DNA from 2 places in the Lactobacillus fornicalis genome. Region 1 is predicted to be linked to the other one. Evidence: riboswitches for the same ligand, from Rfam matches in the RefSeq annotation. Region 1 holds a riboswitch; the other holds the start of a gene.
What was found. A riboswitch is a leader RNA that binds a small molecule or an ion and turns the genes downstream of it on or off. The one in region 1 is predicted to bind thiamine pyrophosphate.
Positions count from the first base shown of each region.

Region 1 (5,452 bases):
ATGAAACATTCATCATATCTGTGAGAACTGTGTAAAAAGCACTTGCAGAACTACCACCAAATGAAATAAGCAAAATAATCAATGATACAAAAGCCACTTCACACCACATAGCAAATTCTGGCATATCATATTTGTTTAAAGTAGTTAATTTCTTCGGAAGTAATCGCTTATCACATCCTTCAATAAATGACTTAATAGGAGAATAAAGCATAACAAAAGCTGCACCTAATCCACCTAATACATCACTAATAGCTGTAATTTGTGAAAATACTTTACCTAATATTAATGCTTGGGCATGTCCTAAGCCAAAGGCTTTACCGAAAACCAATCCCATATTATTGATTAAAACATATTCAACATTAGCCAAATTTACATTCTTTTGACCTAATATCTCTGACCAATTAGCTGTAACACCACATAAAAAAATAGTCAAAATATAAAGTACGGTCATCATAATCATAGCCCAAATCAAACCACGAGGGAATGTTTTTTCTGGTTTTTCAACATTGTCAATTACCCCAGCCATAGTTTCCAAACCACCATACGCAAACAAAGCATATACAATGAAAGAAACTACTGCAAATGGACTAGTAAATGATGAATTCGGTGATTTTACTAAACTCGCTGCTGTTAATGGCTCAGCTAATTGACCATGTTGCATCATTAATATAATCAAACTAACAACAATAAAAACTACTGAAATCCCTAAAGTTGCCACTCCGCAAATACTTGAAATTCTTACAATTCCATTAATACCTTTTGATGCAATTGCACACACAAGTACCAAAAAAATTATTTCTAAAATACCTAAAGTTTGATCACTTGATAACCCAAATAAATGCCAACTAGTTGTAGTATCTTTACCAAAAATTGCTGTTGCAACTGATACCAAGAAAAATTGTGTAGACGATACCAACCAAATTACCCAAGCAGCTAACCAGATAAAAGTACCGACAAAAGCAGGCTTTTCACCAATTGAGCCACGTAGCCAAGAAAAAATTCCACCCTTAGCTGCTTTAAATGAAGCACCATATTCTGCAAACATCAAAGCTGACGGCAAGAAAAACAAAACTGCTGTTAATACGTACCAGATAATACTAGCATAGCCCATCTGATAAAAAGCTGTTAATGAGTTACTATAACCATAAATTGAGGAGAAAATCATTAAGATTAACCCAACCAAGGTTATCTTCTTTTTCTTTTCGCTCATAAAATTCCTCATTTCAAAATATTCTTAAAATCGATATACGACACTATACATTTTAATACTAATCAAAGTATGAAAAAAGGGCTCTTTGTCAAATACTGTTGATATGGAGTGATTTAAAGAATCAAGCAATATATAAATTGCTTGGTTCTTTTTCTTTAACCCTGTTTTCTCTAATCTAATTCTTGTTAGTAAGTAAATATAATTTGAATAACCATAAGCAGTACGCTCAATCTGTTTAATCTTGCTATTAAAACCTTCTAAACAACCATTAGAGTAGCTGAATCTAGCACCATTTAAGACTGCTCGTAAGTTGTGCTTGAAGGTCAATAAAGTCTTGCAGTAAGTTATACGCATTATCTAGCCTTGGATCACAACTAATACCTTCCATTACAACTTGTTCTTGAGTTAGATAGTCTTGGGATGTAAGTAAAGGTGCCTATGGCCTCTTTTTTATGCAATAAAAAACCCGTTAACAGTTTAACTCAAATAAGCTATCAACAGGAAAAATTATAGAGCCGAAAAAAGCTATAGTTTAAAACTTTGAAACTTATTAGGAATTTTTGTTTATTTTTTAAAAAAAGCTCTTTCAAACCGACTACAAATCAATTTAATCAATACACCATCAAATATTAAACTGCTTAGCCAGCCAGTAATAAACATCAAAATTTGCAAAGTTAGATTATACTTGTACCACCCATACAATACATACGTTAAGAAAAAACCGGTAAAATGCGCACCAGTTGCCCCCAGTAAAACAGCTGACCAAGTAAAATGTTTTCGACTTTTAGATGTCAAAAAGCCTACTTCATTTCCCAATCCCTGTACAAAACCCGCCAAAATAGTAATTGCACCCCACTGTCCTCCAACAAGCATTTCACCAAAAGCAGCTAATGTTTCACCTAAGGTAGCACTACCTTTTACTGGAACAAAATAAACTGCTAAAGGTGCCGCCATATACCATAAGCCACTCATTAAAGTATCAGTCAATTGAGCATAGCCTGTTGGTAATAGGGCTGCTTTGGTTAAATTATAAATCAAATTAAATCCATAAGTATAAATTACGCCCATTATTAATCCAACTAAACTTACCAAAATAATTGCTTGAATATCCCAATTTAATTTCTTCTTAAACATAAAAATCCTCCTTTTAACTTAGTCAAAAGGAGGGTTAATTTCTAAATTTAATCCACTTTCCTCGCGCTGGCATTATCCAGTTCAGGTTCAAAGGGTCGACCTAAGTCTCTCAGCTACTAGCTCCCCTAGTGACAAAACAATTATAAATATTTAACTATAGTGTTAGTATATCATGGCTTCTTTAAAGTGGTTACTAAAAAGTCTTAAAGCTTGCTAACTTTTCAGCAGTCATATCTTTTAAAATTGCTTTGGTTAAATCAACACTAGCTCGATAATCTTGATAACTACTGAAACAATATGGTGAATGTTCATATCTTACCGGAATTCCTATTACTATAGTTGGAGCACCATTTTCATAGTAAATTGCTGCTCCATCTTGTCCACCACCAGTTCGAACACTTCTAGTGAACGGAATATTATTTTTAGTAGCTAAATCACAAGCATATTGTTGGAACTTAGGATTCGGCAAAAAAGTAACATCCATATCTCTTAACATTACACCACGTTTAAGCCCAGTTTGACTAAGCCAATCTGGTTCAAAGGTATCATCTGCAGGACAACTTTCAAGAACAATACACAAATCGGGCCTTACCTTTCGAGCAGTTACATATGCCCCTCGAAGCCCTACCTCTTCTTGACTAGACAGAGCAGCAGTTACATTAACATCTAAATTCTCACCCTGCAACTCTTCTAAGACAGTTGCCATTGCAGCTGCTCCAAAACGATCATCAAAATCTTTTCCGAAAAAGAGTCCAGTCTTTTCATTATATTCACATTTAACATCAACAAAAATTGGGCATCCAGTATCAATTTGATAATCATTAATAGTTTCTGCTCGACTACTAGAACCAACGTCAATAGATAAATCGGCTACTTCTGGTAACTTATTTCTCTCACTAGCATTCATAAAATGAGGTGGCTTAGTTGCCACAACACCGGATATATATTCACCATTTTTATTTCTAATCTTTACTTTTAAAGCAGGAATATTTACTCGTGACCATCCGCCTAATGGAACAAATTTAATTAACCCATTGGGACGAACTGCTTGCGTAATAAATCCCACTGCATCAGAATGCGCATCAAGCTGTACTGTCAATCGACCAGCCTTATTTTCTTTTTTGTTTGCATAGACATTTAACATGCCATCAACTTCGATATCAGCATATTTTTTAATAGTGTTGGTAAAAAGCTTAACAAATTCTTCTTCGAAGCCAGAAGTTGCATTAGCATCAGAAAAATTTTTTAACATTCTGATTTCATCTTTTTTGTCCATAAAAATACCTCATAATAGCATATCTTTCTATATCATCTTTACTTTATGTTATCATGTTATTATCAGTTTTAGTATAAAGATGATTTTAAGAAAGGATGTTGCATCCCCACATGGGTGAACAAAATCAACAAAGTAAAACAGAAATAAAACGTAAACAAAAAAAGAACATATTTTATAAACGTAAAAGTTACAAAAAAGCCCCTTTTTCTGATGTACATGCTCAATTATATTGGGCATTAGTTTTAGGGCAAATTGCATGTGCTTATGCACTAGGGATAGCTGGTAGTGCTTTTAACCATGCTAAAGCTTTTCTAAGTATTAATGATACTTGGCTAGGTCTATTAGGGGCAGGGTCACTAATCGGATTAGCTGGTAGCTTCATCATGGGCCGTATTTCTGATCGATTCGGGCGTAAGCATTTGCTGATGGCAAATATGTATATTTACTCACTTTTATCAATATTACAATTCTTTACCAGTAACTTATTTTTATTATTTTTACTCAGAGTAGGAATTGGATTGATGATTGCAATTGACTACACAGTTGGTAATTCTATTTTAGTCGAATGGATGCCAACCAAAGATGGAGCTAAAAAACAAAGTAATCTTTTATTATATTGGTCATATGGATTTGGATTATCCTTTCTAGCTAGCCAATTTATTAGCGATTGGCGCTTTATGCTTTGTTCGTCAGCAGTTTTAGGCCTAATAGCTGCTATTTATCGGAGCATTGTTCAAATTCCCCACTCTCCATCTTGGCTTGCTAGTCAAGGTGAGCATCGACAAGCACAAAAAGTTATTCAGAAAAATCTTGGTAAAAAATGGGGACTTCCAAAAAGTTTACTAAGAGTAAAAAAGAAAACTGATGCTTCTCCACTTGAACTTTTTGGTAAAAAATATTGGCGAGCAACATTAGCTGGAACGGCTTTTTATGCTACCCAAGCTTTTGCTTTCTTTGGTATTAGTATATTCTTACCAATCTTATTGAAGAATATGCACATGAATAATGCCTTCTTATCAGGTTTACTTTACAATTTAGCCATTATTGTTGGTACAGCAATTGGGATTTGGCTTTTCAACAAGATGAGTAGACGAAGTTTCTTAATTGTTACATTCTCTATTTCAATTATTTGTTTATTTATTTTAGCTTTGTTCCCTCAATTACCTTCAATATTAACCTTGATTATTTTTACAATTTTTTCAATTGTTTTATCAATTTCATTGTTACTAGACTTTACTTATACTACTGAATTATTTGATTTAAGAATTAGAGCAACTGGTGTTGGTTTCGTTATCACGATGAGCCGTGTTGGTGCTGCTGCAGGTACATTTTTATTACCTATAATTGTTAATTTAGCTGGTGCCTATATAACATTATGTGTTTGTGGCGTTGTTTTATTAATTGGTACAATAATTTGTATCTTTGTAGCTCCTGAAACCAATCCACAATTTATAAAAAAAGAAAATAAATAAAGATGTTTAGAAACAATATAAACACAATAATTATAGCCATCCGTAGATGGCTATTTTTTTATTAGACCAATCATGGTATTATTTCTATTGTGTGTTAGAAATTTGGAAAGGAAAAAAACCCAATGACTCAAACAAAAAATTATAAAGATGCACCATTTTCAAAAGTGCATTCTCAAATTTATTGGGCTATGAACATCGGGCAAATCGCATGTGCCTATGCCTTAAATGTTGCTGGAATTGCTTTTGGTAATGCCCAACAAGAATTAGGAATTAATAATTTTATCTTAGGTCTTTTAGGAGCAGCCAGTTTAATTGGTCTAATTGGAAGTTTCTTTATGGGACAACTTGCAGATAAATTTG
Region 1 covers NZ_JBLTIM010000014.1:2,794-8,245, forward strand. The annotation lists gene yjeM (glutamate/gamma-aminobutyrate family transporter YjeM) at 1-1,210, opposite strand, end outside; partial or broken gene ACNDLV_RS03885 (transposase) at 1,332-1,628, opposite strand; gene ACNDLV_RS03890 (ECF transporter S component) at 1,775-2,344, opposite strand; TPP riboswitch at 2,385-2,481, opposite strand; gene ACNDLV_RS03895 (M42 family metallopeptidase) at 2,538-3,620, opposite strand; gene ACNDLV_RS03900 (MFS transporter) at 3,731-5,092, shown strand; gene ACNDLV_RS03905 (MFS transporter) at 5,215-5,452, shown strand, end outside.

Region 2 (5,452 bases), on a different contig from region 1:
TTAAAATAAATTGCTTACGCTTTTCATTTGAGACATTTTTATTATCTGCAGTAACACTTGTTGGAAAAATTGCATGGACCTCAATTCCAGTATTTCCAGCTACATTATCAGCAGTCATAATGATTCGTCCCTTATCTGGCAATACTTGAATACGACCTGATAAGTCACCGTGTGCCCAAGCTTTTAACATCGAGACCTTACTTGGAAATACAACCTCAGCTTCAACATGATCTAAATCAGTTTCCCAACCATTACCAATAATTTTAAAATTAAGCTCAGCTGTATCCTGCCAATTTTTTATAGCATTTGTTATCTTGTAACGATATACAATTGTAAAACGATTACCTGCTTTTACTTTGTGAAATACTTTAAATTGATAGCCGTTTTTATAACTAAGTTGATAAGTATCATTGCTTCCACTGGAATTATTAATTATTGTCTTTGTTACACCTTGATTGATTATCTTTACTTGAGGATTAAGCAACTTTTGATTTTTTAACAAATTCTGCCGATAATAAACCCCACGAGCAGAACTATCAAACTTATAAGTAATCTTTCGTTCAATTGTTAAACTGCCATCAGCTTGAATATGACTTGCTACTTTTACATTAGTAATATCATAACTAGGACTATCTGCTAATACTCTTTGTCCCGTTATAGAAAACAAAAGCGTTATAACACCCAACATCAATAAAAGATTGATAATTTTTTTCATTCTTATACCTTATTAGCCCTATTTCAAGTTAATATTTGCCTGTCTAAATAATTCTTCTCTCATCAATGCCGGAGTAGTACCATAATATTCACTAAATTTTTTATAAAAGAATGACTTACTTGAATATCCTACTCGGCTAATAATTTCTTTCAATGACAAATTAGGCTGTGCCAATAACTCACGCGCTTCCTGCATTCTTCGTTCATCAACATGTTCAACAAAACTTTTACCAGTTTTTTGTTTAACTAAATTAGAGAAATAATTTTGATTAAATCCAAAATATTCCGCTGCTTCTGCTAATTTAATATCAGCAAAGTGCAAATCTATATACCTATCTAGGTCACTACCTATAAAATTGACCTTTTTAGTCTTTCCTGCCGTGCGATTAAATGTTTGCATTCTAAGTGATAAAGCAAGTAATTGACTAAAAGTTCCAGCCATCATTGGCGCCATAAATAAGTCACCATTTAAATATTCGTTGATAATATTTTCAATCAACTGGCTTTGTTTCATCAATCGACTGGTCTTAATAAAAAGATAGCCTTCTTCAGCTAATAAATTTTTAACTGTCACTAAAATTTCATTTTCTTTATCATCTAAACTTAGATAATTTTGAAGTTCTTTTTCAAAATTATAAATCGCTTTAACACACATCTTAACAACTACTGTTTCGGAAGTTTGCTCTTTAATTTCAAACGCTTGTCCTGCTTTAATCAGAACTAAATTTCCAGCTGTTAAATCAAGTATTTGATTATGGAATTTAATAGAACATGTCCCATTTTCTACAAAAAGCCATTCTTCTTGTGAATGATAGCGGTGAATACCGCCATTATGATTTTCAACATAAATGGCAAAATCTTTTTGATCTTTATTTTTGGAGTCTAATTTTAAATCATTAGTATTTTGTTTAGTATTTTTAATAACTCCCTTTAAGTATTGGTCTAATGTAAAAATTGCCACTTAAATCACCGCCTTAATATCATTATACAATTAATGGTTTCTTATTTGCTGATGGAATGCTTTTCTTTTTGCCGAGCGTAATATCCAATAAAGAATGAAGCAATAATTAATATTGTTGCGACAATCATAATATTGTGAATTCCACTATAAAGAATCTGCCTCATTTGTGGTAATAATGCTTGTGGCAATAACTTACTTGTTTCAGCATCAGATAAATGATTGAGCATATTTATCGTTATACTACCTCTACTTTCCCTAACACCTTTAAAAAGTGAGGCATTCATAATCAACCCAAAAACACTAGCCGCCACGGCAGAAGCAATCATTCTAATCAAAAATGAAAACGAAGTTGCTACTGGGACATCTTGTTTCTCAACATCTTGTTGGACCTTAACTTGTAATTCATTAAAGACAATCCCATTACCAACACCTTGAAACATCCCCGCTAAAATAATTAAAAAATAAGGCATTGTAATAGGTCCAAACATCATTATGAAATAACCTATTAGCAGTGAACCAATCCCAATTAATACCACTTGACCTGCCGACCAATGTTCTCGCATTTTAGCAACTGATAAAGAAGCGCATAAATCAGTAAATGCACCCGGAATTTGTGTAGCTCCACCAATAAAGGCACTAGTAGCTAGTAATCCTTGAGCCCACATTGGTGCATAAACACTAAATGCCATCATTGCTGCCCAAATTAAAACAAACAAAGCAAAATCAATATTTAAATCTGAGTTTTTAAATAAACGTCCTGGAATAACTGGATCTTCAGCTCTTTTTTCAATAATGATTAACATTCCAAAGAATATCAAAGCTGCCGCAAATAATATTAATAAAGTACCAAGTTGTGTTTCACCAATTAAATCCACACCAATTAACATAATAATTAAACCCAAAGTTAAAGTGATTGCTCCACCTAAATCAACCTTTTTCTTTGGTCGCTCAACTTTTTCATCGATAAAGTAGATTTGCACAAGAATAATTGATATCAAAGCAACTGGAATATTAAGGTAAAATACCCAGCGCCACGACAAAGTATCAACTATCCAGCCCCCTAGCATCGGTCCCATGATGGTTGCTGAAGAATAAAAAGCACTAACTAAACCCAGAGTTCTCATTCTTTTAGCTGGATTAGGATACAAGTCTGAATAAATAATATAAGGAATCGAAACCATTCCCCCATTTCCTAATCCACAAATTAATCTCGCCAGCAACAAGATAAACATATTAGGAGCCATCCCTTGAAATAATGCTCCTAATAAAAAAGTTAATGCCGCTAGCTGATACGCTAGCTTATTACTAGTACGTTCACCTAGCTTACTCCATAATGGCGTTGCAACAGCTGTTCCTAATAAAAATACACTAACCATCCACCCCATATATTCAATCCCTTTAAGATCTGCAATAATTCTAGGAAGGGCGGTATTAATAATTGTATTGTCTAATCCAGACATTGCATTAGATAGTAACAAAGCCATCGTAACAATAGTTATTCTCTTTTTATTCATACTTGCTCTCTTTTCAACTTATTTTAATTAACTATACAACGTCTGAAAGCAATTGAATAGACAATGACAGCGTTTTTATATATAATCAAGACGTTTAGGGGTGCCGTTAGGCTGAGATGATACCCATTGAACCTGGTCTAGGTAATGCTAGTGAAGGGAAAATGACTTTTGATTACTTAATGCCACCTCATGAAAGGTGGTTTTATTTTGACTTCGATTATGTTATCTCATGTAAATTTTGCTTACGATAAGCAATCCATTATCCAAAATTTATCTATTAACTTTGCACCTGGTAAAATTCATCTCTTAATTGGAGAAAATGGTGCTGGTAAATCTACTTTACTTAAAATCATGGCCGGTTTATTACCAAAATTCGGTGGCAAGCTAACTGGTAAAATTTCAATTGATGCAAAAACAAATATGATGTTCCAAGATCCAGAACTTCAATTTGCTTTACCTACTGCTTATAATGAATTAATTTTCACGATGGAAAATCTAAAAGTTTCACGTGAAACTTATAAAGATAAAATAAACCATGTAGCTAAATTTACTGGAATTAGTCACTTATTAAAGCAACCAATTGCTCAACTCTCTGGCGGAGAAAAACAAAAAGTTGCTTTAGCTATTTTATTGGCTATGGATAGCGACTTACTTTTACTTGATGAACCATTTGCAAATTGTGATTTAGCTAGTAGAAGAAATATTTTAATTAAACTAAAACAATTAGTTAAAGCTGGTAAAACTGTGATTATTGTTGACCATGATTTACCAGATTATGAAACTCTAGCAGACGAAATTTGGCTGTTTAAAGACAAACAACTCCATCCGCTAACTAATGAGGAAAGAACCAAGCTATTTAAGCAACTAAAACAACCTTATAAGGTTAAATTTTCCTTACCTCAAAATCAAAAATCAATCTTTAACTTTTCAAATACAGTTATCAAGCAACACCTCCCTTTGATTGAAGTTTCCACGCAAAAAATTTATCAAGGGAAGATTACCTTGCTTACCGGCGAAAATGGAGCTGGCAAAACAACTTTATTTAAAACTTTAACTAAAATGCATCCCTATTATGGAAATCTAACTTATAAATCAAAAGAAATAAAAGGCTGGCACCTAAAACCTTATCTGGCGAGTGTTGCTCAAGTTTTTCAAGAAGCTAACAATCAATTCTTAGAAATCACTGTCCAAGAGGAATTAACACTAAGCCAAAAAAAGCAAGTAAATCCATATTTTACAAAAGAGAAATTAGCTAAAAGCTTAGAAAAATTAAGTCTAAACAAGCTGTTAGATCATAGCGTTTATACCTTATCTGGAGGTCAAAAAAAGAAACTCCAAATCTTATTAATGCTATTAAATAATCATGATGTATTACTACTAGATGAACCACTTGCTGGTCTTGATACAGCTTCAAGACAAATAATCATTAACCTGCTATCTGATATTCAAAAGCAAACTAATCAGACTTTTATTATCATCAGTCACCAAATTTGCGAACTTACACCAATTTGTGACTACCATTTAGTTCTAGCTAAAAAAGGCTTAACTTATGTTCAAAACGGAGGAGAAAATCTTGAATCCTAGTTTTAAATTTCTACTTTTATTAATCATTGCATTAGTTATATCCGCAACCAATTCTGTTGAACTGAACCTGATTGTTATCTTTGCCTGTTTTATCTATTTAATTAAATACCATTTAAAGCTAACGCAATTTTTCAAACTTTTACTTTATCCGGCCTTGGCAGCAATTTGCGCTTTCGTTACGATTGCTTACTTTAGTAAGAACTCAGTCTATGATGCCACAAGCTTAGCTAGCCGCATCTATGTCTATGTTTTTACTGGAGCATGTCTAACTTTAACAACTGATATGACCACTCTTGCCAGATCTTTTGAACAAAATCTCCATCTACCTGCCAAATTTGCTTATGGTTTTTTAGCCGCCGTCAACATTTTGCCTAAGATGAAACGACAAATTAAACAAATTAGATATGCAGGATTAATGCGGCAAACTCCACTTTCACTTTTTTCACCCAGACTCTATTTCAAAGCATTACTTGCGGCTTTAGCCAATTCAGAGTTACTTGCTCAAGCGATGACTTCTCATGGCTTTAACGAAGATAAAAAAAGAAGCGTCTTGCAAGTTGTGCAAGTCCGCTTCAGTGATTACCTCTGGTTCGGAGGGATTTTAGTGATTTTTATTGTATTAGTGTTTTTTAGTTATTTTCTTTAATCTACTAAATCAGAGAATTTCACTCCAGCATAT
Region 2 covers NZ_JBLTIM010000013.1:72,251-77,702, reverse strand. The annotation lists gene ACNDLV_RS03685 (DUF2207 domain-containing protein) at 1-715, opposite strand, end outside; gene ACNDLV_RS03680 (AraC family transcriptional regulator) at 734-1,675, opposite strand; gene ACNDLV_RS03675 (MFS transporter) at 1,717-3,189, opposite strand; TPP riboswitch at 3,276-3,365, shown strand; gene ACNDLV_RS03670 (ATP-binding cassette domain-containing protein) at 3,397-4,773, shown strand; gene ACNDLV_RS03665 (energy-coupling factor transporter transmembrane component T family protein) at 4,763-5,419, shown strand.
Region 2: it holds a riboswitch for thiamine pyrophosphate, as region 1 does, so the genes downstream of both, ACNDLV_RS03670 (ATP-binding cassette domain-containing protein) here and ACNDLV_RS03890 (ECF transporter S component) in region 1, are expected to answer to the same signal.